Regions from separate parts of the Nocardia fodinahabitans genome, predicted to be linked through region 1. Evidence: riboswitches for the same ligand, from Rfam matches in the RefSeq annotation. Region 1 holds a riboswitch; the other holds the start of a gene.
What was found. A riboswitch is a leader RNA that binds a small molecule or an ion and turns the genes downstream of it on or off. The one in region 1 is predicted to bind cobalamin.
Positions count from the first base shown of each region.

Region 2: another riboswitch for cobalamin. It lies ahead of cobN (cobaltochelatase subunit CobN); the one in region 1 lies ahead of metE (5-methyltetrahydropteroyltriglutamate--homocysteine S-methyltransferase).

Region 1 covers NZ_JBRJJC010000001.1:1,097,015-1,111,610, forward strand. Annotated here, with positions in the region: gene rsmD (16S rRNA (guanine(966)-N(2))-methyltransferase RsmD) at 1-287, opposite strand, end outside; partial or broken gene NV348_RS05295 (pyruvate carboxylase) at 284-3,683, opposite strand; cobalamin riboswitch at 3,944-4,152, shown strand; gene metE (5-methyltetrahydropteroyltriglutamate--homocysteine S-methyltransferase) at 4,295-6,541, shown strand; gene NV348_RS05305 (bifunctional 2-methylcitrate synthase/citrate synthase) at 6,631-7,770, opposite strand; gene prpB (methylisocitrate lyase) at 7,773-8,687, opposite strand; gene NV348_RS05315 (MmgE/PrpD family protein) at 8,687-10,210, opposite strand; gene NV348_RS05320 (short-chain fatty acyl-CoA regulator family protein) at 10,523-11,947, shown strand; gene recG (ATP-dependent DNA helicase RecG) at 11,951-14,215, opposite strand; gene NV348_RS05330 (DAK2 domain-containing protein) at 14,215-14,596, opposite strand, start outside.
Region 2 covers NZ_JBRJJC010000001.1:165,025-179,620, forward strand. Annotated here, with positions in the region: gene NV348_RS00780 (MFS transporter) at 1-1,140, opposite strand, end outside; gene NV348_RS00785 (DUF5655 domain-containing protein) at 1,317-1,694, opposite strand; gene NV348_RS00790 (Sir2 family NAD-dependent protein deacetylase) at 1,691-2,560, opposite strand; gene NV348_RS00795 (hypothetical protein) at 2,687-3,142, shown strand; gene NV348_RS00800 (hypothetical protein) at 3,473-3,823, shown strand; gene NV348_RS00805 (acyl-CoA thioesterase domain-containing protein) at 3,801-4,655, opposite strand; gene NV348_RS00810 (acyl-CoA thioesterase domain-containing protein) at 4,759-5,610, opposite strand; gene cobN (cobaltochelatase subunit CobN) at 5,607-9,299, opposite strand; cobalamin riboswitch at 9,338-9,466, opposite strand; partial or broken gene NV348_RS00820 (hypothetical protein) at 9,621-10,102, opposite strand; gene NV348_RS00825 (DNA polymerase III subunit beta family protein) at 10,219-11,655, opposite strand; gene NV348_RS00830 (hypothetical protein) at 11,696-12,364, opposite strand; gene cobG (precorrin-3B synthase) at 12,482-13,672, shown strand; gene NV348_RS00840 (RNA ligase family protein) at 13,741-13,962, shown strand; gene ddaH (dimethylargininase) at 14,077-14,596, opposite strand, start outside.

The DNA.
Region 1 (14,596 bases):
AGTTCCGCGCCGGGCAGGCCGAGTTCGGCGATATTGGCGCGCACGACGGCGGCCGCCTTGCGGTCGGCCTCGATCAGCAGGGCGTGCGCGGCGCCGCGCGAGAGCGCCTCCAGACCGAGCGCGCCCGACCCCGCGTACAGGTCGACGACGCGTGCACCGTCGAGGTCGAGGCGCGCGTCGATGGCGCTGAACAGGGCCTCGCGCACGCGGTCCGAGGTGGGCCGGGTACCGGCGGGCGGCACCTTCAGCCGCCGCCCGCCTGCCGTCCCCGCGACGATGCGCGTCATTCCGACTCGCGCGCAGCCAGTTCCACCAGCAGATCGCCGCCCTCGACCTGCTGGACCTTGGCGGTCGCGATCCGGCCGACGATGCCGGCGCGCGGCGCGGTGATGGCCGCTTCCATCTTCATCGCCTCGATGGTGCCGACGGTGTCGCCCGCGTGGATCTCGTCGCCCTCCGACACCGCCAGCGTGACGACGCCGGCGAACGGCGCCGCGATGTGGCCGGGGTTGTTCTTGTCGGCCTTCTCCGCGGCGGGCACCTCGGAGGCGATCGAGCGGTCCCGCACCGCGACCGGACGCAGCTGCCCGTTCATGATGCACATGACCGTGCGCATGCCCTTCTCGTCCGGCTCGGAGATCGCCTCCAGCCCGATGAGCAGGGTGACGCCCTTCTCCAGCTGTACCCGGTGCTCCTCGCCGCGGCGCAGACCGTAGAAGAACTGGTTCTCCGACAGCCCGGTGGTGTCGCCGTACTTCTCCCGGTGCGCCTGGAACTCCGCGGTCGGGCCGGGGAACAGCAGGCGGTTGAGGGTGTCGCGACGCTCCTGCGAGGTGCCGTCGAGCCCGGACTGGTCGGCCGGGGTCAGCGGGGTCTCCGGCTTGGGCTCGTTACGCCCGGCCAGCGCCTTGCTGCGGAACGGCTCGGGCCAGCCGCCCGGCGGGCTCGCCGAGCTCACCGCGCAGGAAGCCGATCACCGAGTCGGGGATGTCGTAGCGGCCCGGATCGGCGGCGAAGTCCTCGATGTCGACGCCGGTGCCGACCAGCGCCAGCGCCAGGTCACCGACGACCTTCGACGACGGGGTCACCTTGATCAGGCGGCCCAGCAGCCGGTCGGCCGCGGCGTACTTGGCCTCGACCTCCTCGAACCGGTCGCCCAGGCCGAGCGCGATCGCCTGCTGACGCAGGTTCGACAGCTGACCACCCGGGATCTCGTGGGTGTACACGCGCCCGGTCGGCGCGGGCAGACCCGACTCGAACGGCGCGTACACCTTGCGCAGCGCCTCCCAGTACGGCTCCAGATCGCACACGTTCTGCAGGTTCAGGCCGGTGTCGCGCTCGGTGTGCGCGGTGGCGGCGACGATCGCCGAGAGCGCGGGCTGCGAGGTGGTGCCCGCCATCGCCGCCGACGCGCCGTCGACCGCGTCGGCGCCGGCCTGCCAGGCGGCGAGGTAGGTGGCCAGCTGACCGCCGGGGGTGTCGTGGGTGTGCACGTGCACCGGCAGGTCGAAGTTGCTGCGCAGCGCGGTGACCAGCTTCGCCGCCGCGGGGGCGCGCAGCAGGCCCGCCATGTCCTTGATCGCGAGCACGTGCGCGCCCGCGTCGACGATCTGCTCGGCCAGCTTCAGGTAGTAGTCCAGCGTGTAGAGCGACTCGTTCGGGTCGAGCAGGTCGCCGGTGTAGCTGAGCGCGACTTCGGCGATGGCCGTGTTGGTTTCGCGCACCGCGTCGATGGCCGGGCGCATCTGGTCGACATTGTTGAGCGCGTCGAAGATGCGGAAGATGTCGATGCCGGTGGTCGCGGCCTCGGAGACGAAGGCGCGGGTGACCTGCTCCGGGTACGGCGTGTAGCCGACGGTGTTGCGACCGCGCAGCAGCATCTGCAGACAGATATTGGGCACGGCTTCGCGCAGCGCGGCCAGCCGCTCCCACGGGTCCTCGTGCAGGAAGCGCAGCGCCACATCGTAGGTCGCGCCGCCCCAGGCCTCGATCGAGAGCAGCTCGGGGGTCAGCCGGGCGACGTGTCCGGCCACACCGAGCAGGCCGTTGGTGCGCACGCGGGTCGCCAGCAGCGACTGGTGCGCGTCACGGAAGGTGGTGTCGGTGACGCCGAGCGCCTTCTGCTCGCGCAGGGCACTGGCGAAACCGTCCGGGCCGAGGGCGAGCAGACGCTGGCGCGAGCCGTCCGGCGGCGGCAGGGTCAGATCGGCGGCCGGCAGCTTGTCGTACGGGTACACCGTGGTACGGCGGTCGCCGTGCGGCTTGTTGACGGTGACGTCGGCCAGGTAGCTCAGGATCTTGGTGCCACGGTCGGCCGAGCCGCGCGAGGTCAGCAGCTCGGGCCGCTCATCGATGAACGAGGTGGTGACCCGGCCCGCCTGGAAGTCCGGGTCGTCGAGCACCGAGAGCAGGAACGGGATGTTGGTCGTGACGCCACGGATGCGGAACTCGGCCAGCGCGCGCCGGGCGCGCGCGGCGGCGGCGGGCAGGTCGCGACCGCGGCAGGTCAGCTTGACCAGCATCGAGTCGAAGTAGGCGCCGATCTCCGCGCCCAGGTTCGCGCCGCCGTCGAGGCGGATGCCCGCGCCACCGGGCGTGCGGTAGGCGGTGATGCGACCGGTGTCGGGGCGGAAGCCGTTGGCCGGGTCCTCGGTGGTGATGCGGCACTGCAGCGCGGCGCCCCGGATCGACACCGTGTCCTGGCTCAGGCCCAGATCGGTGAGGGTCTCCCCGGCGGCGATCCGCAGTTGGGACTGCACCAGGTCGACGTCGGTGATCTCCTCGGTGACCGTGTGCTCGACCTGGATGCGCGGGTTCATCTCGATGAACACGTGGTTGCCGCGCTCGTCGAGCAGGAACTCCACGGTGCCGGCGTTGCTGTAGCCGATCTGGCGGGCGAAGGCCACCGCGTCGGCGCAGATCCGTTCGCGCAGTGCGGGATCCAGGTTCGGCGCGGGCGCGAGCTCGATCACCTTCTGGTGCCGGCGCTGCAGCGAGCAGTCGCGCTCGAACAGGTGCATGACATTGCCGTGCTGGTCGGCCAGGATCTGCACCTCGATGTGGCGCGGGTTCACCACGGCCTGCTCGAGGAACACGGTCGGATCGCCGAAGGCCGACTCGGCCTCGCGCGAGGCCGCCTCGATCGACTCGCGCAGCTGCTCGGGCGCGGCGACCCGGCGCATACCGCGACCGCCACCACCGGCGACGGCCTTGACGAAGATCGGGTACTCGAATTCCTGGGCGGCGGCCAGCAGCGCGTCGATATCGGCGGAGGGCTCGCTGGACTTCAGCACCGGCAGCCCGGCGGCCTTGGCGGCGGCGATGGCGGTGGCCTTGTTACCCGCCATCTCCAGCACGCCGGCCGAGGGGCCGATGAAGGTGATGCCCTCGCGCTCACAGGCGGCCGCGAGGTCGGGGTTCTCGGAGAGGAAGCCGTAGCCGGGGTAGATCGCGTCGGCGCCCGCGCTCTTGGCCGCGTCGATGATCGCCTCGATGGACAGGTACGCCCGGACCGGGTGCCCTTCCTCGCCGATCTGGTACGACTCGGCCGCCTTCAGCCGATGGACGGAGTTGCGGTCCTCATGAGGGAACACCGCGACCGTTCCGATGCCGAGTTCGTATGCCGCGCGGAAGGCGCGAATGGCGATCTCACCACGATTGGCGACCAAGACTTTCGAGAACATTGGACTACGGTACCCGGACGTGACCGCAGGACAGTCACGCAAGGTGGCTTCGCAGCAATCTTCACATCGCACACCCGCCCACCTGCGAAGTTGCGTTCATCGAGCCGTCACATCTCACCGTGGCGGGCGGTCGGCGGTGCGCCGCCGAAGCGCAGGTCACGCGGGCGGCGCGGGCCGGGGTGGTCGCGGCGGCCCACGCCGAGGCCCTATGCTGGATGCCGCAGCTGGTTCGCCTGCGCGGTGGAAGAGTCGGAGCCCCGACCTCCCGCGCCGGCGTCGAAGCCCGGGCACACCGTGCCGGGTGAAGAGGGAACCCGGTGGGAATCCGGGACTGTCCCGCAGCGGTATGCAGGAACGACCGCCGTCATCAGCACTGGGCACGAAGCCCGGGAAGCGACGGCCAGTAGGTCGGTCGATCACCCGACCGGTGCCCGCGAGTCCGAAGACCTGCCGACTGTGCCGGATACGCCGTATCCGGCGGCCACCGCCTCGTGGATCGGGCGCGCGGACCACCTGTGCCGGCCTGTCGTGTCCTCGCGACGGGTCCCCGGAGGTGTCTTCGTCACCCGCGAAAGGCGTCGGCTCTCCCTGCACGACACTGGAGAATCTCCGTGACTGTTTCGCACTCCCCGTTCACCGCAACGGTTCTCGGCCTGCCGCGAGTCGGCCCGCGCCGGGAACTCAAGCGCGCCACCGAGTCCTACTGGGCCGGCCGGCTCGGCGCCGAGGACCTGCACGCCGTCGGCCGCATGCTGCGCACCGTGCAGTTCGCCGCACTGCAGGAGGCCGGACTGGATTCGGTGCCCGTCGGCACCTTCTCCTACTACGACCAGATGCTCGACACCGCCGTGCTGCTCGGCGCACTGCCGCACCGGGTGGCCGGCATCGCCGACCCGCTGGACCGCTATTTCGCGGCCGCGCGCGGCACCGACACGGTCGCGCCGCTGGAGATGACCAAGTGGTTCGACACCAACTACCACTACCTGGTCCCCGAGATCGACGCGGCCACCACCTTCTCCCTGCACCCGGAGAAGCTGCTGACCGAACTCGCCGAGGCGATCGCGCTCGGCGTGCAGGCGCGGCCGGTGGTGATCGGCCCGCTGACCTTCCTGAAGCTGGCCAAGTCCGCCGACGGCGTGGCGCTGGACCGGCTCCCGGAGCTGCTGCCGCTGTACCAGGACCTGCTGGCGCGGCTGGCCGAGGCGGGCGCGCAGTGGGTGCAGATCGATGAGCCGGTGCTGGTCACCGACCTGACCGAGGCCGAGATCGGGCTCGTGCGCGACACCTATACCGCGCTGTCGGCCGCGCAAGACCGGCCCGCGATGCTGGTCGCCACCTACTTCGGGCAGCCCGATGGTGCGCTGGCGGCGCTGGCGGACACCGGAATCGAGGGTGTCGCCCTCGATGTCACCGGGGGCACCGAAGTGCCCGCGGTCCCCGCGCTGGCAGGCAAGCTGCTGGTCGCCGGCGTCGTCGACGGCCGCAATGTCTGGCGCACGAACCTCGACGCCGCCCTCGACACGCTCGGCGCCCTCGGGACCGGCGTGGCCGTATCGACCTCGTGCTCGCTGCTGCACGTGCCGTATTCGCTGACACCGGAGACCGGGCTCGACGACCACCTGCGGTCGTGGCTGGCCTTCGGCGCCGAAAAGGTCGGTGAGGTACGGGTTCTCGCGACTGCGCTGGCCGAGGGCACGGCCGCGGTCGCCGACGATCTGGCCGCGGCCCGCGCCGCCGCCGAGACCAGGCGCACCGACCCGCGCCTGCACGACGACCGGGTCCGCGCCCGCCTGGCCGCCCTCGACGCGGGCGACCTGACCCGCTCCCCCGCCGACGAGCGCCGGGCGGCGCAGCGCGATCACCTCGACCTGCCGCTGCTGCCGACCACCACGATCGGCTCCTACCCGCAGACCTCGGCCATCCGGCTGGCCCGCGCCGCGCTGCGCAAGGGCGAGATCGACGACGCCGAGTACGTGCGCCGGATGCGGGCCGAGATCGCCGAGGTGATCACCCTGCAGGAGAAGCTCGGCCTGGACGTGCTGGTGCACGGCGAGCCGGAACGCAACGACATGGTCCAGTACTTCGCCGAGCTCCTCGACGGTTTCGCCGCCACCGAGGCGGGCTGGGTGCAGTCCTACGGCACCCGCTGCGTGCGCCCGCCGATCCTGTTCGGCGACGTCTCGCGGCCCGAGCCGATGACACTGTCGTGGATCGGCCACGCCCAGTCGCTGACCGCCAAGCCGGTCAAGGGCATGCTCACCGGTCCGGTGACGATCCTGGCGTGGTCGTTCGTCCGCGACGATCAGCCGCTCGCCGACTCGGCCCGCCAGGTCGCGCTGGCGATCCGGGACGAGACCGTCGACCTGGAGACCCAGGGCACCAGGATCATCCAGGTCGACGAGCCCGCCCTGCGCGAGCTGCTGCCGCTGCGCGCGGCCGAGCAGCCCGCCTACCTGCGCTGGTCGGTGGACGCGTTCCGGCTGGCCACCGCCGGTGTCGCCGACACCACCCAGGTGCACACGCACCTGTGCTACTCGGAGTTCGGCGAGGTGATCTCGGCGATCGCGGGCCTGGACGCCGACGTCACCTCGATCGAGGCGGCCCGCTCACACATGGAGGTCCTCGATGATCTGAACGCGGCCGGTTTCGCGCTCGGGGTCGGCCCCGGCGTCTACGACATCCACTCGCCGCGGGTGCCCTCGGTGGAGGAGATCACCGCCTCGCTGTCGGCCGCACTGGCAGCGGTTCCGGCCGAGCGGCTCTGGGTGAACCCGGACTGCGGTCTCAAGACTCGCGGGCCGGTGGAGGTCGAGGCGTCGCTGCGCAATCTGGTGACGGCGGCCGCCGCGCTGCGCTGACACAGCACTGCCCCGGACGGCGCGATCCGTCCGGGGCAGGGGTGCCCGGCCGCTTCGTCCGCGAGGAGTGGCGGACGAAGCGGGCCGGTTCAGTGGCGCGTGGCCGGCACCGGGCGCTGGTCGACGCCGCGATACTCCGACAGCGGCCGGATCAGCGCGTTCGCCGCCGACTGCTCCGCGATGTGCGCGGTCCAGCCGGTGATCCGGCTCATCACGAAGATGGGCGTGAACATCTCGATGTCCAAGCCCATCAGGTAGTAGGCGGGCCCGGCGGGGAAGTCGAGATTCGGTGCGATACCGGTCTGCTCGGCCATCGCCGCCGCGAGCGCGTCGTACATCCGCACCCACCGCTGCCCGCCGGTCACCGCGGCCACCTCGTCGAGGGCGGCCTTCATCGTCGGCACCCGGGAGTCGCCGTCGCGGTACACCCGGTGGCCGAAGCCCATCACCTTGCGCCGCGCGGCCAGCGTCTCCGCTACCCAGGCCGCGGCCCGGTCGGGGTCTGCGATCTCGAGCATGGTGTGCATGACCGCCTCGTTGGCGCCGCCGTGCAGCCTGCCCTTCAACGCGCCGATGGCCGCGGTGATCGCGCTGTACATGTCCGAACCGGTGGAGGTCACCACCCGGGCGGCGAAGGTGGAGGCGTTGAAACCGTGCTCGGCGTAGAGGATCAGCGAGATCTCGAACGCCCGCACGATCCGCGGCGCAGGCACCTCGCCGAAGCACATGTACAGGAAGTTCTCGGCGAACCCGAGCTGGGAATGCGGGGCGATCGGGTCGAGCCCGCGCCGCCTGCGCATCGCGGCCGCGATCACCGTGGGCAGCAGCGCGGTCAATCGCAGTGCGGCGGCGAGCCTTTCGGGTTCGCCGCCGCTCTCGGAGACGGCGTCCTCGGTGCCGAGGTAGCTGACGACCGTGCGCACCACGTCCATCGGGTGACAGGTGTCGGGCATCTTCGCCACCAGCGCCAGTACCGACCGGTCGATCCAGCGCTGCGCGCGTTCGCGCTGGCACAGTTGCTGCAGCTGCGGGTCGTCGGGCAGCTCGCCGTGCCAGAGCAGGTAGGCGACCTCCTCGAAGGTGCGGCGCGCGGCCAGCTCCTGCACGGGATAGCCGCGATAGGTCAGCGAGTTGGTCTCGGCGACCACCTTGGAGATGCTCGTCGTGTCGACCACCACACCCGCCAGCCCCTTGGCGATGGCCGGCGGTGCCGTCTGTCCACTGGTCATGATCACTCACCCACTGTGAAATCGAAGATGCCGGAGTCGAATTCGTTGTAGCGCTGGTAACCCAGCAGTTCGTAGAGCCGCGACCGGTGCTGCATGCGGTCCAGCAGGGCCGATTGGGTGCCGGCCGTGGCGATCTCACGCAGGCCGTCCTCGATCGCGCCCATCGCCAGCCGCAGCGTGGTGACCGGGTAGATCACCGCGTTGTAGCCGAGATCGGTCAGCGTCCGGGCGGACAGCAGCGGGGTCTTGCCGAACTCGGTCATGTTCGCCAGCAGCGGGATATCCACGGCGGCACGGAACTTCGCGAACTCGGCCTCCGCTACCAGCGCCTCGGTGAAGATCAGGTCGGCGCCGGCGTCGGCGTACGCCTTGGCCCGGTCGATCGCGGCGTCCAAGCCCTCGATGGCCCGGGCGTCCGTGCGGGCGCAGATCACGAAGCCCGGATCGCGGCGCACCGCCACGGCGGCCCGGATCCGGCGCACCATCTCCGCGGTGCCGACGACCGCCTTGCCGTCGAGATGACCGCACCGTTTCGGATTGACCTGGTCCTCGAGATGGCAGCCTGCCAGGCCCGCGTCTTCGAGCAGGGCCACCGTGCGGGCGGCGTTCATCGGTTCGCCGAAGCCGGTATCGGCATCGATGAGGACCGGCAGCTCGGTGGCGCGCGCGATCTGGCGACCACGTTCGACGACCTCGGTGAGCGTGGTCAGCCCGATGTCGGGCAGTGCCAGCTCGGCCGACACCACCGCACCGGAGACGTACACGCCGTCGAAGCCGATCTCCTGGATCAGCTTGGCCACCAGTGGGTTCACCGCGCCCGGCAGCCGCTGCACTGTGCCGGAACCGAGTCCGGCCCGGAAGGCGGCGCGCTTGGCCGCCGGACTCGTCTGCGCGGCGAGCAGCCCCGAGACACTCATCAGAACAGCCCTTCCCGCGCGGCGGGCAGCATGTCGAACAGCGCCGGGTCGATCGCGACACTCAGCTGGTCCAGCTCACCCGCGGCCAGCTCCGGGGCGCGCTGCGCGGCGTCGAGGAAGCGCTCCTGCTCCGCCGGCGCGACGACGCCGTCGGCGAGGACACGGAACTTCTCGAGGTACTGCGCGCGGCCGAACGGCCGCGCGCCCAGTGGATGCGCGTCGGCGACCGCGAGCTCGTCGACGACGACCGTGCCGTCGTCGAGGGTGACCACGGCCCTGGCGCCGAACGCCTTCTCGGCCGGATCGGTCGCGTGATAGCGGCGAGTCCACTCCGGGTCCTCGACGGTGGAGATCTTGTGCCACAGCGCGACGGTGTCGGGCCGCTGCGCGCGCTCGGGCGCGTAGGAGCGCTCATGATGCCAGGTGCCGTCCTGGAGAGCGACGGCGAAGATATAGGGAAGCGAATGGTCGAGGGTTTCGCGGCTGGCGCGGGGGTCGAACTTCTGCGGATCGCCGGAACCGGTGCCGATCACGTAGTGCGTGTGATGGCTGGTGTGCAGCACGATCGAGGCGACGCGGGTGGTGTCGGTGATCCGCTCGCGCAGTCGGCGCGCGAGGTCGATCGGGGCCTGGCTCTGGTACTCGGCCGAGTGCTCCTTGGTGTAGCTGTCCAGGATGGCGCGCTTGGCCTCGCCGGGGCCGGGCAGCGGCACCCGGTATTCGGCGTCGGTGCCGCCGAGCAGCCAGGCGATGACGCCGTCGGCGCCCTCCCAGATCGGGGCGGGCGCGCCCTCGCCCCGCATGGCACGGTCGACCGCCTCGACGGCCATCTTCCCCGCGAACGCCGGCGCGTAGGCCTTCCAGCTGGAGATCTCGCCCTTGCGGGATTGCCGGGTCGCCGTGGTGGTGTGCAGCGCCTGCCCGACCGCCTGGTAGATGGTCTCGGCGTCCAGGCCGAGCAGGGTGCCGATGCCCGCCGCGGCCGACGGGCCGAGATGGGCGACGTGGTCGATCTTGTGCTCGTGCAGGCAGATCGCGCGCACCAGGTCGATCTGGATCTCGTAGCCGGTGGCCAGCCCGCGGATCAGCTCGGCGCCGCTGCGCCCGGTGTGCTGGGCGACGGCCAGAATCGGCGGGATGTTGTCGCCGGGATGGGAGTACTCGGCGGCCAGGAAGGTGTCGTGGAAATCGAGCTCGCGCACGGCCACCCCGTTGGCCAGCGCCGCCCACTCCGGGGAAAAGCGCTGAGCGCCCGCCAATCCGAACACGGTCGCGCCGTGCCGTGGTGAGCTCGCGGGCAGCGGATGCGCGCTCGCCTGCGCCCTGGCGGTCCGCACCGGGCCGCGCAGTACCGAGGCCGCCGCCACCGCCGCGTTGTCGATGATCCGGTTGACGATCATGTCGGCGACCTCACCGGATACCGGCACGGGGTCGGTGGCCACCTCCGCCACCAGCGTGGCCAGGTGCTGCGCGCGCGGGAACTCCTCGGCGGCGCCGACACTGCGAACGAGATGAGTCTTCACTGATCCTCCGATTCCAGCCGGTCGATCCCAGCCACAATTCGCACGCTACGCACCTCGCGCAATTCGGAGAACACACTGCACAAGCGTATTTTTGCGTGCGACACTCGACCGATCAGCGAACATTGCGAAGATCGAACGCTAGAGTCGGAGAGGTGATACCCGATCGCCACGGACCCCGGACCCGACCCACCGGTCTCTTCGCACGTTACGCACCGGTAGTCACAGGTAAAATCCCTTGCAGGACTGGACTTCTCCCCAGACAATCACGATTTCGAGCGAACTTTGCAAACCCGGCGAGTTAGGATCTCCGGCGTGCGGAAGATGTACGCGGGGGCCAGGCTACGACGGCTGCGTGAAGAACGACGGATGACTCAGGCGGCGCTCGCGAAATCGCTGGATCTCTCGCCCAGCTATCTCAACCAGCTCGAGCGCGATCAGCGCCCGCTCACCATTCCCGTTCTGCTGAAACTGAACTCGACCTTCGATCTGGATGTGCAGTTCTTCGCCGCCGACTCCGACGCGCGGCTGGTCTCCGATCTGCACGAGGTCCTGGTGGAGGCCGCGGGCGGCGGCGACACCGCGCCGATCACCGAGGTCGAGGAACTCGCGACCCGGCTGCCCGAGGTGGCCCGCATCGTCATCGCCATGCACCGACGCCTGCGCGCGGCCACCGATCAGCTCGACCTGCTGTCCTCGCGGGTGGACACGCCCAGCGGCGCGCCGGGCACACCCATGCCCTACGAGGACGTGCGCGACTTCTTCTACGACCACCGCAACCACATCTCCACCCTCGACCACGCCGCCGAGCAGCTGTTCGAGGAGTCGGGTCTGAGCATCGGCTCGCTGGATCGGCAGCTGGCCAGGATCGCCGAGGAACGCGCCGGCGTCACCGTGCTGGTCCGCGGCGACGGCGCCGACCCGACCATCCCGAAGCGCCACTACGACCCCGACACCCGCACGCTCACTCTGGCCCGGCGGCTGCGCCCCGGACAGCGTGCCTTCCAGATCGCGACCACCCTGGGCCTGCTGCTCTACGGGCGCGAGATCGACAATGTCCTCGCCGAATCGCGGGCGCTCACCGGCGAATCCCGCACGCTGGCCAGGGTCGGACTGGCCAACTACTTCGCGGGCGCGCTGATCCTGCCCTACGGCCGGTTCCTGCGCTCGGCGGAGGAACTGCGCTACGACGTCGACCTGCTCGCGCTGCGGTTCGAGGTCGGCTTCGAGACGGTGTGCCATCGGCTGAGCACCCTGCAGCGGCAGGGGCAGCGTGGCGTGCCGTTCTTCCTGGTGCGCACCGACCGGGCGGGCAACATCTCGAAACGGCAGTCCGCCACCGCGTTCCATTTCTCCCGGGTCGGCGGCAGCTGCCCGCTGTGGGTTACCCACGAGGCGTTCGCGCACCCGGGCCGCATCCTCACCCAGATCTCGGAGATGCCCGACGGGCGCCGCTACCTGTGGATCGCCCGGACCACCCCGGCCTCGGCGCAGGGCTACGGCACCGCGTCGAAGAACTTCGTCATCGGGCTCGGCTGCGATATCGAATACGCCGACCGGCTGGTCTACTCCCAGGGCCTGCAACTGGAGGACCCGCAGGTGGCGGTGCCGATCGGGGCGGGCTGCAAGGTGTGTGAGCGGCCCGCGTGCCCGCAGCGCGCGTTCCCGCAGATCGGGCGGCCGCTCGCGGTGGCCGAGCACACCAGCACCGATCTGCCGTATCCGCGCCTGCCGCGCTGAGCGTCAGGATTTCGCGAGGTATTCGATGCGTTCGCCGTCGACGGCGGCGTTCATCATCCCCGCCAGCCCGGGATGCTTCACCAGGCCGGGATCGTCGGCGACGACCTGCCTGGCCAGCTCCTGGGCGGCGGTGATCACCTCGAGGTCGTCGAGCAGCGACAGCAGCCGCAGCGACCGGGCGGTGCCGGACTGGGCCGCGCCGAGCACATCGCCCTCGCGGCGCTGGCGCAGGTCGAGCACCGAGAGCTCGAAGCCGTCGGTGGTGGCGGCGACCGCCTCCAGCCGGGCCATCGCGGTGCCGCCGGGCGCGGCGTCGGTGATCAGCAGGCACAGGCCGGGATGCCGGCCACGACCGATCCGGCCGCGCAGCTGGTGCAGCTGACTCACGCCGAACCGGTCGGCGTCGACGATCACCATCACCGTCGCGTTCGGCACGTCGACGCCGACCTCGACGACCGTGGTGCAGACCAGGACATCGATGGCGCCGTCGTTGAATTGGCGCATCACCTGGTCTTTCTCGTCCGACGGCAGGCGCCCGTGCAGCAGTCCGACCCGCACCCCGGACAGCGCGCCCGCGCTCAGCGTCTCGTACATCTCGACCGCCGCCTGGGTGGTCGGGCCTTCCTTCTCCTCGGCCGATTTCTTGCCCTTGGCGGGCGGGGCATCGGGGTCCTCGCCGATCCGCGAGCACACCACATACGCCTGCCTGCCCGCACCGACCTCTTCGAGAATGCGCTCCCAGGCCCGGTCGACCCAGCCCGGATGCAGCTTGCGCGGCACCACTTTCGACACGATCGGCGAACGGCCCCTGGGCAGCTGGGTGAGGGTGGAGGTCTCCAGATCACCGAGCGTGGTCATCGCGATGGTGCGCGGGATCGGCGTGGCCGTCATGACCAGCAGATGCGGGCTGATGCCGTCCTTGGCCTTGGCCCGCAGGGCATCTCGCTGTTCGACGCCGAAGCGGTGCTGTTCGTCGACGACCACCAGGCCGAGATCGAAGAATTCCACCGCGTCCTGGATGAGCGCGTGCGTGCCGATGACCAGGCCCGCCTCGCCGGTCATCGCGTCCAGCAGCGCCGCCTTCTTGGCCGCCACCGACATCGACCCGGTGAGCAACACCACCTTGGTCGCGTGTTCGGCCGCGCCGAGCTCCCCGGCGGTGCCGAGATCACCGAGCATCGCCCGCAGCGACCGATAGTGCTGGGCAGCAAGGACTTCCGTCGGCGCGAGCAGCGCGCACTGGCGGCCCGCGTCGACCGCCTGCAGCATCGCGTGCAGCGCGACGATCGTCTTGCCCGAGCCCACCTCGCCCTGCAGCAGACGGTGCATCGGTCGGGTGCGCGACAGGTCGGCGGAGATCTCGTCGATCACCTGCTGCTGGCCCTCGGTCAGCTCGAACGGCAGCCGCTCGTCGAAGGCGGCCGCGATACCGTCGGTGCGCGGCGGGCAGGCCGGGGCGGTGCGGCCCTCGACCTCGTGCCTGCGTTCGGCGAGCACCAACTGCAGGGCCAGCGCCTCGTCGAAACGCAGCCGGTCCCTGGCCTTCTCGATATCGAGCTTGTGCTCGGGCAGGTGGATCAGGCGCAGCGCGTCGGAGACCTCGAGCAGGTTGCGTTCCTCGCGCAGGTCGGCCGGCAGCGGGTCCTCGATCGGGTCGAGCTGGTCGAGGACCTGGCGGATACAGGCCAGCAGGTCCCAGCTCTGCACCTTCGCCGTCGCCGGGTAGACCGGCACGAATTCGCGCTCGAAGAACGCCGCGTCCACTCCCCCGGCGCCTTTCGCGCTCTGCGCCAGCCCGCGCAGCGCGCCGCTGCCGCGCACGGAGGTGAGCTCCTCGACGCCGGCCTCGGCCTTGTCGGGCAGGATCAGGTAGTCCGGGTGCGAGAGGTTCCAGCGGTCGGGGCGCCACCAGTGCACGGTGCCCGACATCATCGCCCGCACACCCTCTTTCACCAGGTAGCGCACCTTGTCACCATTGAAGAAAGTCGCCTCGATCGGCCGGGCGGCGCCGGTGTCGAGCTGTACCTTCAGCAGTGAGCCGCGCCGGTTCTTCATCGGGCGCAGTTCGGTTTTGGTGATCCGCCCGATGACGGTGATGTGCGCGCTCTCCTCCGGTTCCTCCTCGGTCAGCGGCTGGCCCTGGGTGGCGTAGCGGACGGGATAGTGGCGCAGCAGGTCCTCGACCGTGGTCATGTCGAACGCCTCGGTCAGCCGGTCGGCCGCCTTCACTCCGAGCACGTGGTCGAGCCGGTCACTCAACGTCGCCATCACTCGACCCCTATCTGCACCAGATCAGCTTGCTGCCCACCGGAATACACCACGACCTCGACACCGGGGAATCCGGCCGTCACGTGCTCGGCCAGGACCGCGCCCAGTTCGGGGCCCGCGTCGGCGCCCATCAGCAAGGTCACCAACTCGCCACCGAGGCCGAGCATCCGGTCCAGCAGGATGCGGCCGGCGCCGACCACGTCGGGGTCGATGACCACCACGTCCTGGCCGACCAGGCCGAGCCCGTCACCGGGCGAGCACATCCCGACCATGGTGAGCGCGCGCACTCGCGCCGGGCGCAACGCGCCCCAGCGGGTGGCCGCGGCCGCCTCCGACATCGCGAACGCGTCGTCGACGGCGATCCGGCCGCGATCGTGGACC
Region 2 (14,596 bases), 930 kb from region 1:
GCCCATGATCGCGCTGTAGGCCAGCGGTTGCCACAGCGGTCCGTCGTAGCCGACCCGGGCGAACAGCGCGCAGCCGATCGCCAGGATCAGCGCGCCGAGCACCGGCAGCACCTTGTAGCGCCCGGTGGCCTTGGTGATCAGTCCCGACAGTTGCGCGCCGACCATGATCCCGAGCACCAGCGGCAGCATCAACAGGCCCGCCTCGGTCGGCGAGAAACCACGCACCACCTGCAGATACTGCGGAACCATCGTGATCGCGCCGAACATCGAGACACCGATCAGGAAGCCGCCGACGATGGCGATGCTGAACGTCGAGCTGCGGAACAGGCGCAGCGGGATCAGCGCCGCGTCCTTCATGAAGAACTCGACGATCAGGAACAGCAGCAGCCCGCCCGCGCAGATTCCGTAGCAGAGCAACGACTTCGGCGCGGTCCAGCCCCACACCCGGCCCTGTTCGGCCACGATCAGCAACGGCACCACTCCGACGATCAGGGTGAGCGCGCCGAGCCAGTCGATCCGGGACCGCACGCGCGCGTGCCGCACGTTCAGCACCTTGGCCACGACCAGGAACGCCAGCACGCCGACCGGCACGTTGACCAGGAACACCCAGCGCCAGCCCTCGATGCCGCCGAGGCTCTCGTAATCGGACAGGAATCCGCCGACCACCGGGCCCAGCACCGTCGCGATGCCGAACACCATGAGGAAATAGCCCTGATAGCGGACCCGTTCCCGGGCGGGCACGATATCGCCGACGATCGTGAACGCCAGCGACATCAGCCCGCCCGCGCCCAGACCCTGGAAGGCGCGGCAGCCCGCCAGCTGGTACATCGTGGTCGCGAAGCAGCAGGCGGCCGAGCCGAGCACGAACAGCGCGATCGCCAGCAGATAGAACGGTTTGCGGCCGTAGATGTCGGCGAGCTTGCCGTAGAGCGGGGTGGTGACAGTGGCGGTGATCAGATACGCCGTTGTCGCCCATGCCTGTTCGTCGAATCCGTCCAGACTGTTCGCGATCCGGACGATCGCGACGCTGACGATGTTCTGATCGAGCGCGGCGAGGAACACCCCGAGTAGCAGGCCGGACAGAATCGTCAGTGTCTGGCGATGCGTGAGGCGTGGTTCGGCAACGACGGTATCGGTCATGGAAAAGCCCTGGTTCTGATCGGCTGGCAAGTGGGGGTCGATCATGCGGCCCACACGAGGGCCGACAACCCCGCTGCGAGGAAAACTTTGCGCCGCGGGTGGAACTCTTCATGCACTGGTGCGCAGAGCTTACCCACGTCGAATCCGCCGCCGTCACCGAGGGATCAAGTAACCGATCATTTCGCACCGAAACGATAGGCTGCGGCGATCAGAACTTGCAGTTCCCGAGCCCGCGCCTCGGCCAGGGAATGCACGACTACCAGGTGATTCCACCGCGCACGGCCGACCTGATTCACCCGGTACACCGGTGGGCCCGCGAATTCCCGGTCGATCGCGAGCATGATTTGCACAGTACCTTCCGGATTCCGGCCGGTGACGTTGTAGAGCGATACCCACGCGAACTTGCGCGCGACCCCGAAGGAGATCTGCGATGCCACCGATAGTTCCGCGGGACCGGTGGCCGCGATCAATTCCCTCAGCACGGTGAAGATCTCGAGAGAATGCGGCTTGCCCGTGAAGAAGGCGGCGATCGCGTCGTCAGGGGAATCGCTCATCGGCGGACGGGCGCGCCCGGGGTGGTGAGGCGTTCGGCGAAGGCGCGCAACGTCTCCGAGCAGCCCGCATGGATTCGAACGGCGGCCAGGTCGTCGCCCCGGGTGGGGCCTCGGTTGACGATCACCACGGGCACACCGTTTTTCGCGGCGCGGCGCACGAAGCGCAGACCCGACATCACCGTCAGCGACGACCCGGCGACGAGCACCGCCCGCGCCTCGTCGATCAGGGCGTAGGCCGCGGCCACCCGGTCGGCGGGCACGGTTTCCCCGAAGTACACGATGTCGGGTTTGAGCATGCCGCCGCAGCTCGCGCAGTCGACCATGCGGAAGCGGGCGGTGTCGGTGACCACCGCGTCCGCGTCGGGGGCCACTTCGATCCCGGTCGCCGAAACATCCTCCGCGAAACCGGGATTGGCGGCTTCCAGCCGTTCGGCCAGCGTCATCCGCGAGATCATCGCGGTGCACCGCAGGCAGCACACCCGGGCGTAGGTGCCGTGCAGGTCGATCACCCGGCGCGCCCCGGCCTTGGTGTGCAGCAGGTCCACGTTCTGGGTGATGACACCGGAGACCACGCCCGCGCGTTCCAGCGCGGCGACGGCCCGGTGCCCCCGGTTCGGCCGGGCCGCGTCCATCCGCCGCCAGCCGAGGTGGTTGCGGGCCCAGTAGCGCTGCCGGAACTCGGCGTCACCGACGAACTGCTGATAGGTCATCGGGGTGCGCGGCGGGGAATCGGGGCCGCGGTAGTCGGGGATGCCGCTGTCGGTGCTCAGCCCGGCACCGGAGATCACCACGACGCGGCGCCCGGCCAGCAGGTCGGCCGCGCGCGCCACCGCGTCCACGGTGTCGTCCGGGGTGGGATCCACCATGAATCCACTGTACGAGCGGACGCGGGCGCCGCTCGCGGCCGGGTCGCGGCGGCGAACACGCCGACCGGAGTTGCGTGGCGGCGACGTCCGGCGACATGATGGCTCATCCACCCGGGGAGGAGACCTGTGTCCGACAACGACGAGTACGGCCGCACCGCGCTCAATGCCGCGGTCGACGGGACCATCGTCGCCGTCCGCCGGATGTTCTACGTCCTGGGCGACGATATCGACCGCACCGAGGGCCCGATCGAATTCACCTTCCACGACGGGGCGACCCTGCTCCTCGACGCCGGTGTCGACGGCGCGGAGCTGCGGATCGGCGCGGCGCCGTGGCGGGACCCGTTCGAACCGCTGGTCGACCCGGTCAATATCGAATACGTCGCCGCCTCGGGCAAATACACCGCGTTCGACGTCACCGACGAACCGCCTTACGCCGCCCTCGCGGGCCGCCGGGTGGATGCGGTCTCGGTCGTACCGCTGCCCGACGGCAGGCCGCGCGCCGCCACCCTGTACCTCGGTGCGGGCATGGTGAAGGCGGAGTCGATCGCCGACGAACTGATCGTGACGCTGGTCCCGGCCTGAGTCTGCTCGATCGGCTCGGTGGCCTGTTCCGTCGTCGCGCCGCGGCTCGGCCGATGTTCGCGACGATCCTGGACAGTCCGCGCGCACAAGGGATTGCGACGGACACCGTGTCGATCGAGTTCCCTTTCGCCGGGCAGCCCGGCACTCCGGCGTCCTCCGGCAGGGTCGGACACCCGCTGCCGCGAGCGGCGAATGCCCTGGTCCGAGACCCGGCGGTGGCGATCGGGACCGACGACACGGTGCGCGGTTGCGCGCGGGCGGGGCCCACTCGAGGCAGCATGGGGCGCGGCGGAGTGGGTGAACCGGGTGCCAGGGAAGGTGTGTGGGCGGGTGAGTACTGCGGTGCCGGGACAGGTCAGGTGGCGGGCGGGATGGGGAGTGGCGGCGGGGTTGTTCGTCGCCGTGTTCGTGCTGGTCCCGGCGACATTCGCGGTGCAGGACGCGTGGCAGGTGCCGGTGCCACGGACGATCGCGTTCGCCGAGATGGAGCCGATCCAGACCTCGTACTGGCTCAGCTGGGCGCTGACCCTGGCCGCGCTGCTGACCCCGACACTGCTGCTGGCGCTGTTACCCCCGGCCCGGCTCATCGCGCTCGGCTATCTGCTGACCACCACCGCGACCGGCTTCGTGCTGTGCGCGACCACCGTGGGCCTGGCGTTCAGCGGCCTCGATCCGGCGTGACCTGGGTCAGGGCGAACTCCTCGGACAGGGTGTCGATGACCGAGCCGTGGATCTGCCGGTGCTCGTTGGCCAGCGCCGTGGTGGTGCAGATACCGAACGCGCCCTCGGCGTCGTAGAGAACCGCGGCGCCCGCGGCGATGCCGTCGTCGCTGAGATGCGATTCCGCCTCGATGCCCATCTCGAGCCCGATCGGCATGCGCGAGAACGTGATCGAGACATCGGTGTTGATGAACCCGATGCCCTCGGTGCCCCAGTTGGTGACCAGGCTGGTCTGTTCCCCGGCCATGGCGGCGAAGCAGAACGGGGAGGACTGCTCATCCGCGACCACGGGGATATTGCGCACCCACTTGCGTTTCCTGGCGTCGTTCTGGTGCTCGGTCATCTTCACCGACCACCCGTTGCCGTCACTGCCGAACAGGTGCATGGCCTCGTCGACGGTGGCGAGCGCGTCGCGCGGCGGCAGCGGCCGTTCCCGCTCGGGGCGCCACACCTCCCCCGGCGGCTGGGTCGACCGCTTCAGCAGCAGCGCGCTGCCCCGTGCGACCGGCTCACCGCCGGAACGCAGCACGATCGCGACCGCGCGGACCCGTTTGCCGTCGCGGATCAGCTCGCTGTCGACGGTCAGCGGCACCGCGGGCACCGCCCGGTGCAGGTCGACGGTCAGCCGGGCGGGCGCGAACCCGTCGCCGCAGTAGCGCGCCTCGACTTCGCGGGCGATCAGCCCGCACACCGGCGGCCCGGACAGCGTGCTCGGGGCCCACAGGCTCATGGAGAACCGGGTGGGCTGGAAAACGCCGTCGTCCTGCGTGAAGTACGCCGGTGAAGTGCTCATTGCGACTCTCTTCTGCCCTGCGGCCGGCACCCGGGTGCCGTGGTGCGCCCACGCACCATGATCAGAGTAGAACGCGTTCTAGTTTTCCGGCAAGTCGGCCAGCTCAAGCGCGCTGCGCACCGCCGCGCTGCGGGATATAGGCGTCGATGGCCGCGCCGCTGATCTGCCTGCGCTCGTTGGCCACGGCCGACACGGTGCACACGCCGAATTCGCCGTCCGCGTCGTAGAGCACGGCCGAGCCCGCGGCGATGCCGTCGTGGCTGAGGTGATTGCCCGCTTCGATACCCATCTCCGGACCGATCGGCAACCGGGCGAAGGTGATCGAGACATCGGTGTTGATGAACCCGATCCCCTCGGTGCCCCAGTTCGTCACCAGGCTGGCCTGCTCGCCCGCCATGGCGGCGAAGACGAACGGCGACCCGGCTTCCCCGGCCACCACCGGAATCCCGCGCACCCACTTGCGTTTACGGGTGTCGTTCTCGTGCCGGGAGATCTCGACCGACCAGCCGTCGCCGGATCCGTCACTGTCGAACAGGTGCACGGTCGGCGCGACCGAGGCCAGCAGCTCCGCGGGCGGCAGCGGCGGGCGGCGCACCTCGCGCCACACCTGTCCCGGCGGCTGCGCCGACCGTTTCAGCAGCACCGCCGAGGCCCGCGCCACCACCACGCCGTCGGCACGCAGCACCGCCTGCGCCGCGCGCACCCGGTTGCCGTCGCGGGTCGGCTCGCTGTCCACGGTCAACGGGACGGCGGGCACCGGCTGATGCAGGTCGACGGTGAACCGGGCGGGCACGAAGTCGCCGGTGCGGTACCGGTTCTCGATCGCGCGGGCCAGCAGTCCGCACACCGGCGGGCCGGACAGGATCCCGTCGGCCCACAGGCTCCGGCCCCACGACGTCGGCGTGTACATCTCGCCGTCGCGCCGGAAATACGCAGCGGACTGCTCGGTACTCACTCCAGCTCGCCCTCGGTCTCGAGGTAGACCTGACGCAGCTTGTCCAGCGTCTCGGGCTCCGGGTGCTCCCACAGCTTGCGCTCGGCGGCCTCGAGCAGGCGTTCGGCGATGCCGTGCAGCGCCCACGGGTTGGACTGCTCCATGAACTTGCGGTTCACGTCGTCGAACACGTAGCTCTCGGACAGCTTCTCGTACATCCAGTCGGCGACCACATTGGTGGTGGCGTCGTAGCCGAACAGGTAGTCGACGGTCGCCGCCATCTCGAAGGCGCCCTTGTAGCCGTGGCGGCGCATCGCCTCGAGCCAGCGCGGGTTCACCACGCGGGCGCGGAAGACGCGGGCGGTCTCCTCCGACAGGGTGCGGGTGCGCACGGCGTCGGGGCGGGTGGAGTCGCCGATGTAGGCCTCGGGGTTCTTGCCGGTCAGCGCGCGCACGGTGGCGACCATGCCGCCGTGGTACTGGAAGTAGTCGTCGGAGTCGGCGATGTCGTGTTCGCGGGTGTCGGTGTTCTTGGCCGCCACCGCGATTCGCTTGTACGCGGTACGCATGTCGTCGGCGGCGGGGGCGCCGTCGAGGTCGCGACCGTAGGCGTAGCCGCCCCAGGTGGTGTACACCTGCGCGAGGTCGTCATCGGTGCGCCAGCTCTTGGAATCGATGAGCTGCAGCAGTCCCGCGCCGTAGGTACCGGGCTTGGAACCGAAGATGCGGGTGGTCGCGCGGCGGGCGTCGCCGTGTTCGGCCAGATCCGACTGGGCGTGCGCGCGCACGTAATTCGACTCGGCGGGCTCGTCGAGCTCGGCGACCAGGCGGACCGCGTCGTCGAGCAGCGCCAGCACGTGCGGGAAGGCGTCGCGGAAGAAGCCGGAAATGCGGACGGTGACATCGACGCGCGGGCGAGCGAGCTCGTCGAGCGCGATCACCTCGAGGGTGGTGACGCGGCGGCTGGCCTCGTCCCACACCGGTCGCACACCGAGCAGCGCCAGCACCTCGGCGATGTCGTCGCCGGAGGTCCGCATGGCCGAGGTGCCCCACACCGACAGGCCGACCGACTTCGGGTAGTCGCCGTGGTCGGCCAGGTAGCGGGCCAGCAGGGATTCCGCCATGGCCTGGCCGGTCTCCCACGCCAGGCGCGACGGGACGGCCTTGGGGTCGACGGAGTAGAAGTTGCGGCCGGTGGGCAGCACATTGATCAAACCGCGCAGCGGGGAACCGCTGGGACCGGCGGGGATGAAACCGCCGTCGAGCGCGTGCAGGACCCGGGCGATCTCGATGCCGGTCTCGCGCAGGCGGGGCACGACCTCGGTCGCGGCGAACCGCAGAACGGTCTCGACCGCTGCCAGACGCCCGCCGACCTCGACGCCGCCCGGCGTGGCGGCAGCGCCGGGCCCGGTCGCATCCGACCCGGGTGTGGACGAATCGCTTACTCCCCCAGCAAGAATCGCGGTGGCGTAATCGCCGACGAGGGTGCCGACGGCGTCCACCGACCAGTCCGTCGCCTGCAGGGCGCCGAGGAGTTCGCGGGCGCGGGCCTCGACGACATCGACGCGGTCGCGGGATTCGTCACCGGCTTCGCTGAGGCCCAGTGCCTCGCGCAGGCCGGGCACGTTCTGCTCGCCGCCCCACAGCTGGCGGGCGCGCAGCATGGCCAGCACGAGGTCGAGTTCCATTTCGCCCTCGGGCGCCTGGCCGAGAATGTGCAGGCCGTCGCGGATCTGCACATCCTTGATCTCGCAGAGCCAGCCGTCGACGTGCAGCAGCATGTCGTCGAAGACGTCTTCCTCGGGCCGCTCGGCCAGGCCGAGGTCGTGGTCCATCTTGGCGGCGCGCATCAGCGTCCAGATCTGCTGGCGGATGGCGGGCAGCTTGGCCGGGTCGAGGGCGGAGATGTTGGCGTGCTCGTCGAGCAGCTGCTCGAGCCGGGAGATGTCGCCGTAGGTCTCGGCGCGCGCCATCGGCGGGATCAAGTGGTCGACCAGGGTGGCGTGCGCGCGGCGCTTGGCCTGGGTGCCCTCGCCCGGGTCGTTGACCAGGAACGGGTAGATCAGCGGCAGGTCGCCGAGCGCGGCGTCGGTGCCGCAGGAGGCCGACATGCCGAGGGTCTTGCCGGGCAGCCATTCCAGATTGCCGTGCTTACCCAGGTGCACCATCGCGTCGGCGCCGAAACCGTCGGGCGCCGACAGCCAGCGGTAGGCGGCGAGGTAGTGGTGGCTCGGCGGCAGATCCGGGTCGTGGTAGATGGCGACGGGGTTCTCGCCGAAGCCGCGGGGCGGCTGCACCATCAGCACCACATTGCCGAAACGCAGTGCGGCGATGACGATCTCGCCCTGCGGGTCGGCGGACCGGTCGACGTAGAGCTCACCCGGCGGCGGGCCCCACGCCTCGACGACGGCCTCGCGCAGGTCGGCGGGCAGCGAATCGAACCAGCGGGTGTAGGTGACGGCGCCGATGCGGATCGGGTTGCCCTCGAGCTGTTCGGCACTGAGCCAATCCGGGTCCTGCCCGCCCGCGGCGATCAGGGCGTGGATCAGCGCGTCGCCGTCGCGCTCGTCGAGACCGGGGATCTCGCCGGGTTCGCCGAGATCGTAACCGGCGGTGCGCAATTCGGTGAGCAGCCGGATGGCGCTTGCCGGGGTGTCGAGGCCGACGGCGTTGCCGATGCGGGCGTGCTTGGTCGGGTAGGCCGAGAGCATGATCGCGATCCGCTTGTCGGCGGCCGGGATGTGGCGCAGGCGGGCGTGGCGCACGGCGATGCCCGCGACGCGGGCGGCACGCTCGGGATCGGGGACGTAGGTGGACAGGCCGTCGTCGTCGAACTCCTTGAACGAGAACGGCACCGTGATGATGCGGCCGTCGAACTCGGGCACCGCGACCTGGGTGGCGACATCGAGCGGCGAGAGGCCGTCGTCGTTGTCCTCCCACTGCGCGCGGCCGCTGGTCAGGCACAGGCCCTGCAGGATCGGCACGTCCAGGGCGGCCAGCGCGGCCACATCCCAGGCTTCGTCGTCGCCGCCGGCCGAGGCGGTGGCCGGCTTGCTGCCGCCGGCCGCGAGCACTGTCACCACGAGGGCGTCGGCGCGGCCGAGCAGGGTGAGCAGTTCCGGTTCGGCGGTGCGCAGCGAGGCGCAGTACACCGGCAGCGCGCGGGCGCCTTTGGCCTCGATCGCGGTGCACAGCGCGTCGATGTAGTCGGTGTTGCCCGCCAGATGCTGGGCGCGGTAGTAGACGACCGCGACGGTCGGGGCGTGCGGTTCGAGAATGCGAGCGGCGCGGTCGAGTTCGCCCCAGGTGGGCAGCTCCACCGGCGGCTCGAACCCGTGACCGGTGAGCAGGACCGTGTCGGAGAGGAAGTTGTGCAGCTCGCGCAGGTTGTCCGCGCCACCGGCGGCGAGGTAGTTGTGCGCGTCGGCCGCCACGCCCACCGGGACCGTCGAGCACTCCATGAGTTCGGCGTCGGGGGCGATCTCGCCACCGAGGGCGACCATCGGCACCCCACTCGCCCGTACGGCATCGAGACCCTCTTCCCAGGCGCGCTTGCCACCGAGGATGCGCACGATCACCAGATCGGCGCCGTCGAGCAACCCCGGCAGGTCATCCACCAGCAACCGCGCGGGATTGCCCCACCGGTAGTCGGCGCCGCTCGCGCGGGCGCTGAGCAGATCGGTGTCGGAGGTGGACAGCAGCAGGATCACAGGGTGAGGCCTTCCTCGGGTGACGCGCCCATCGGGATCGGTTGTCGTGCTCGCCGGAGAGGGTCTGGCTGTTCACAGTGGCGCGACCGCACCGGATTTCCACCGGTTTCCTCGACGCCCGCCGAGCATCCCGATCGTACTGGCCGCCCGTCGACCGCAACTTTCCAGCCCGCGGTCCACCGCTGGACCGATGATCACCACGCGCCGGCGGAAGCGAGCGGGCGCTGCACCAGCGCGTGGTGGTCTCGAGCAGAGCCGGCATCGTCGGGGGTTGGTGGCTGCCGGCAGGCTGCTGCCCCCCCATTGCTGCTGCGGTTGCTGTCAGTGGGTCGGACGGCGAGTGGTGTCGTTGGCGGCGATCGCGTCGGCGACCTCGGTGACAGCGGTGCGGATGAGGGCACCGTAGGCGTCGTCCGGGAGAGCGGCCAGGCGTGCGCGGGCCGCGTCGATATGGCGGGTGGCGGCAGCGAAGGCGCCGAGACGGCGGAAATTGTCGGCGAGATTGAGGTGCAGGGACGGGTAGAAGCCGGCGACATTCAGCTCGGCGTGGTGTGCGCGCAGGCGGGTGTCGGTGAGGGCGTCGGCGGCGTCGAGGGCGCGGAATCCCAGACCAGCGCCTCGGCCGGGTCGTCGTAAGTGTCGGCGAGGTAGTGGGCGAGGGTGCAGCGGTGGAGGGGGTCGCCCGTGGGGCCGATGTCGGTCCAGACGTCGAGCAGCGCGGTTCGCGCGCCCTCGGGATCGCCGGAGCGGAAGTCGGTCACGCCCTGGGTGATTCGGGCCATGACAGGGTCGGCAGTGGTCATCGGAGGTCTCCTCGTCGGTCGTGGTCGGTGGAGCGGAGGTCGGGTCGTCGTCGGGCGGCACGGCACGATGTCGCCGTCGCCGACCGAGTGAACGCGGTCGAGCAGATCGCCCGTCGTCACCGGAACGGCACGCCGTCGGCCGCCGGTCGACATGGCATGGCCAGGGTGAGCTGGTCGCCGTCGTCGGCGGAGCGGATGCGGGCGGGCAGGTCCGGGGCGGTGAGATCGAGCATCACGTCGGGTCCGATCGCAGCCGCGACGGCGGGGTACAGGGTGGTGACCGCGAAATGGATCGTCATGCCTGGTCCGGTGACGGTCGCGGGCAGCGGCCGGGGGTTGTCGTCGATCGCGGTCCGCACCTCACCCGCCGGATCGATGTGCAGCGTGATCGTGGGCGAGCCGGACTGTTCGAGCGCATCCAGCACTGCTGTCCTGCTGAGTACCACCCGTGTGGTGACGGCGGGCAGCGCAGCCAGCATTGCCCGGTAGTCGGGGAATTGCTCGGTCGATCGGCGGCAGCGTCGTCGATCCGGGCCACCCACACCGAATTCGCTGCTGCCACCAGGCTCGTCAGCCGCATTCCCACGCTGCCCGGGTCGGCCACCGTTGGCGTACTCCCTAGGTCGGCGACCGTCGGCCCGGGACCCGGGCCGATCAGCGGCTCCCGGTACCTCCGGACGACGGTCACCTCCGGACGCTCCGGGCTCGGGTGCGCCTGCGCGCCCGGCCGGGTCGGCGGCGGCGATGACGACGTGGGTGACGTCCGGGCGGATCGTGACCGTGTGCTCCCGGCGCAGCCAGGACGTGGCCGTGCGGAGATCGTCGGCATCGACGGTGGCCGACCAGTCGACCGCGGACGGGTCGGCCGGGCGCAGGGTGCGGGTGGCCAGGCGGTAGCGGTCGGTGGCGGTGAGGGTCAGTTCCTGGGCGGTCGACTCGAGGTGAATGGTGTTGAGCACCGGCAGGTCCGGGTCGGTGATCGTCGCGGCGGCGATCTGGTCGATGGCGGCCGCGAGCACCGGACCCCGTATCCGCACGATGTCGTCCCCGAACCGCTCCGGCAGCGTGTCGTCAGCCGGCGCGGAGCCGCTCGCCGGAACGCGGCGGTTGGACAGAGCGGGGCCGCTCGCCGGACCGGGGCCGCTCGGCCGAGCGGAACCTGGAGTGGGCGTCGGGCCGAGCGGGGACCGGGCGCCGTGGCCGGGGATCGTGCCGACCCGCACCGCCGACCGGGCCGCGTCGGCGGCCGCGTGGACCGCGCGGAGTCGGCGGTCCAGTTCGGCGAGGTGGTCGTCGACCAGTGCCGCGGCGCGGGCGGGATCGGGTTCGGCGAGGACGGCGACGACCGCGGGAAGCGGCATGTCGGCGGCACGCAGCCGGCGGATCAGCTGGGCCGGGCCGGTCTGGTCGGGTGTGTAGTAGCGGTAGCCGGTGGCCTCGTCGATCACGGCGGGGACGAGGACGCCCGCGTCGGCGTAGAAACGCAGGGCACTGGCGCTCAGGCCGCAGGCGCGGGCGAAGGCGCCGATGGTCAGCAGGTCGGATTCGGGCACCGCGTCATCATCGGGGTTCGAGCTGGTCGAAGGTCAAGCGTCAGTCGCGCGTGGTGCCCACCGCGACCATCTCCGGGGAGCCGGTCCCCAGGTTGCGGTAGACGTTGGCGACCACCATCTGGCCGAGGGCGTTGTTGCCGACACCGCCGATGACGGCGCCGATACCGGCCGGAATCAGGGTGCCGAACAGCAGCAGGGTGCGTTTGACGAGGTAGTTGACGATGAAGCGCTTGGCCGGGGAGTCGGGCATGCTCGCCAAGCCCGGGAGGTGATCGGTGACCACCGAGAGCCACTGTCCGGTCTTGTGTCCGGCGGTCTCGTCGAGCACCTTCGTGCCCGCCTCACCGAGGACGACCTTCGACACCAGATGCTCGCGACGCGGATCGTCGGGGTCGAGGTCGTAGGCCGCGGCCGCGCCGACCGACAGCACCGAGGACGCCTCGAGGAACACGGCGGTGTCGACACCGGTCGCGGCCAGGCTCAGCAGGGTGCCCACCCCGGGCACGGCGGCGGTGAGGCCGACCAGCACACCGCTGGTGGTGACGACGACGAGGTACTGCCGCGACAACCGCTGCAGCGTTTCCACCGGCGCGTCCCCCGGATGCCTGCGCTCGAGCCAGTCGACATAGCGGCCGACGGTCCCGGTCTGGGCGTGCGCGACCTTGTCGAGTGCGGGAACGACACGCTTGTCCACGAATTCACGCAACATGCGGTGACCTCTCCTGTCGGCGAACGCCTGGCGAACGATTCCCGCTCACCCTAGGCGACGCCCACCGGCAATGCCTGACGACGGCGCACGGGTCGGCGGTCGTAGGCTGGACGGATCATGACCAGGAGCACCCCCGATTCCTGCCCCGGTGTCCTGCGCCTGCACCAGGCCGCCGACGGGCCGCTGGCCCGGATCCGCGTCCCCGGCGGCAGACTGGCGCCGGGGCAGCTGCAAGCCCTCGCCGACGCGGCCCGCGAGCTGGGCAACGGCCACCTGGAACTCACCTCCCGCGGCAATATCCAGCTGCGGCGGGTACGCGACGCCGCCGCGCTCGCCGATCGGCTCGGCGCCGCGGGGCTGCTGCCCAGTCGCACGCACGAGCGGGTCCGCAATATCGTGGCGTCACCGCTGTCGGGCCGGGTCGGCGGCTGGGCGGACGTGCACGGACTCGCCGTCGACCTCGACGTGGGCATCCAGGCCGATCCCCGGTTGGCGGACCTGCCCGGCCGGGTGCTGTTCACCCTCGACGACGGCCGCGGCGATGTGAGCACCCTGCGCGGCGACATCGGCATCCAGGCCGTCGGCGCCGACGAGTTCGCCGTCGTGCTCGCGGGCGCCGACACCGGGCTGCGGGTGAGCGCGAGCGAGGCGGTCGAGGTGATGCTCGACGCGGCGCACGGCTTCCTCGACCTGCGCGGCACCGGCGACGACGGGCAATGGCGGCTGCACGAGATCCCCGGCGGCGTCGAGCGGATCACCGAGACGCTGGACCGCTCCCCCGCCGGCGCCCCGCTGGATCTGGGTGCGGCACACGATCTTCCGATCGGCTGGCTGGACCAGGACAACGGCCTGGTCAGCCTCGGCGCCGGGGTGCCCCTCGGCACGCTGCCCGCGCGAACCGCCGAGTTCCTCGCCGCCGTCGAACGACCCGTCTTCGTGACGCCCTGGCGCAGCCTGGTGATCACCGACCTCGACGAGGGGCCCGCCGAGACCGTGGTCCGGGTGCTCGCGCCGATGGGCCTGATCTTCGACGCGCAGTCGCCGTGGCTGCGGGTCAGCGCGTGCGCGGGGCGACCCGGCTGCGCGAAGTCGCTCACCGATGTGCGCGCCGATCTCGCGGCCGCGGTCGAGAGCGAGCGCGTCCGGCCGGGCACGCCGGCACCCGCGCATGTCGTGGTCCCGGCCGAGGACGTCGCGGTGGCGGGCCGCCAGCACTGGTCCGGCTGCGACCGCCGCTGCGGCCGCCCGACCGGACCGGTCACCGATGTCGTCGCCACCCCCGACGGCTACCGCGTCGACACCCACTGACGTTCTCCCCCGGCGAAATTCGATCGACCCGACCACCGCGCTCGACGCCGACCGGGTCGGGCTGTTCGGTGAGGTGTACGGCGCCGGCGTGCAGGACCTGCACTACGGCGGCGCTGCCGGCGCTGGCCGAGGGCACCGAGACCGTCGGCGGCGCGGGCACCAATATCCGGGAGGGCCTGGTGGTCCGGCCCGCGACCGAGCGGCCGTCGGCGGTCCTCGGCGGACGGGCGATCGGCAAGGTCGTCTCCGACGCGTACCTACTGCGCGACGGTGGCACCGAATTCCAGTGACCGTCACCGTCAGGGTGACCATCACCCCGACCACCAGCCACATCCCGCGGAGATGTGGTGCCGGCCAGGTCGGGGCCAGCGCGGAAGCGGCCGGCACAGCAAACAAGCGGGGTGTTACCCGGCGGTCGTGTCGCGGCGCGTGTGCAGCTCCAGCACACAGCACTTCACGCCGCCGCCGCCCTTGCGCAGTTCGGACATGTCGACCGGCACGGGCGCGAACCCGCGCTCCCGGAGAGCGGCGACGAGTCCGGTCGCGCCGGGGTCGAGGAAGACGTGGTGACCGTCGCTGACACCGTTGAGGCCGAACGACAGCGCGTCGTTCTCGTCGGCCAGGATCGCGTCCGGGTACAGCGCGGCCAGCACATCGCGGGCGGCCGGGCCGAACGCGGCCGGATAGTAGGCGATGGTGGTGTCGTCGAGGACCATCAGCGCGGTGTCGAGGTGATAGAAGCGCGGATCGACGAGTTCCAGCGACACCACCGGCAGCGCGAAGTACCGCTCGACCTCGGCATGGGCGGACAGCGAACAGCGGAAGCCGACACCGGCCAGGATCCGCTGCCCGGCGAAGGCGAAATCGCCCTCGCCCTCGTTGGTCTCGGACGCCGGGGCGAGCGCGCGCAGTTCCCTGGCCGCG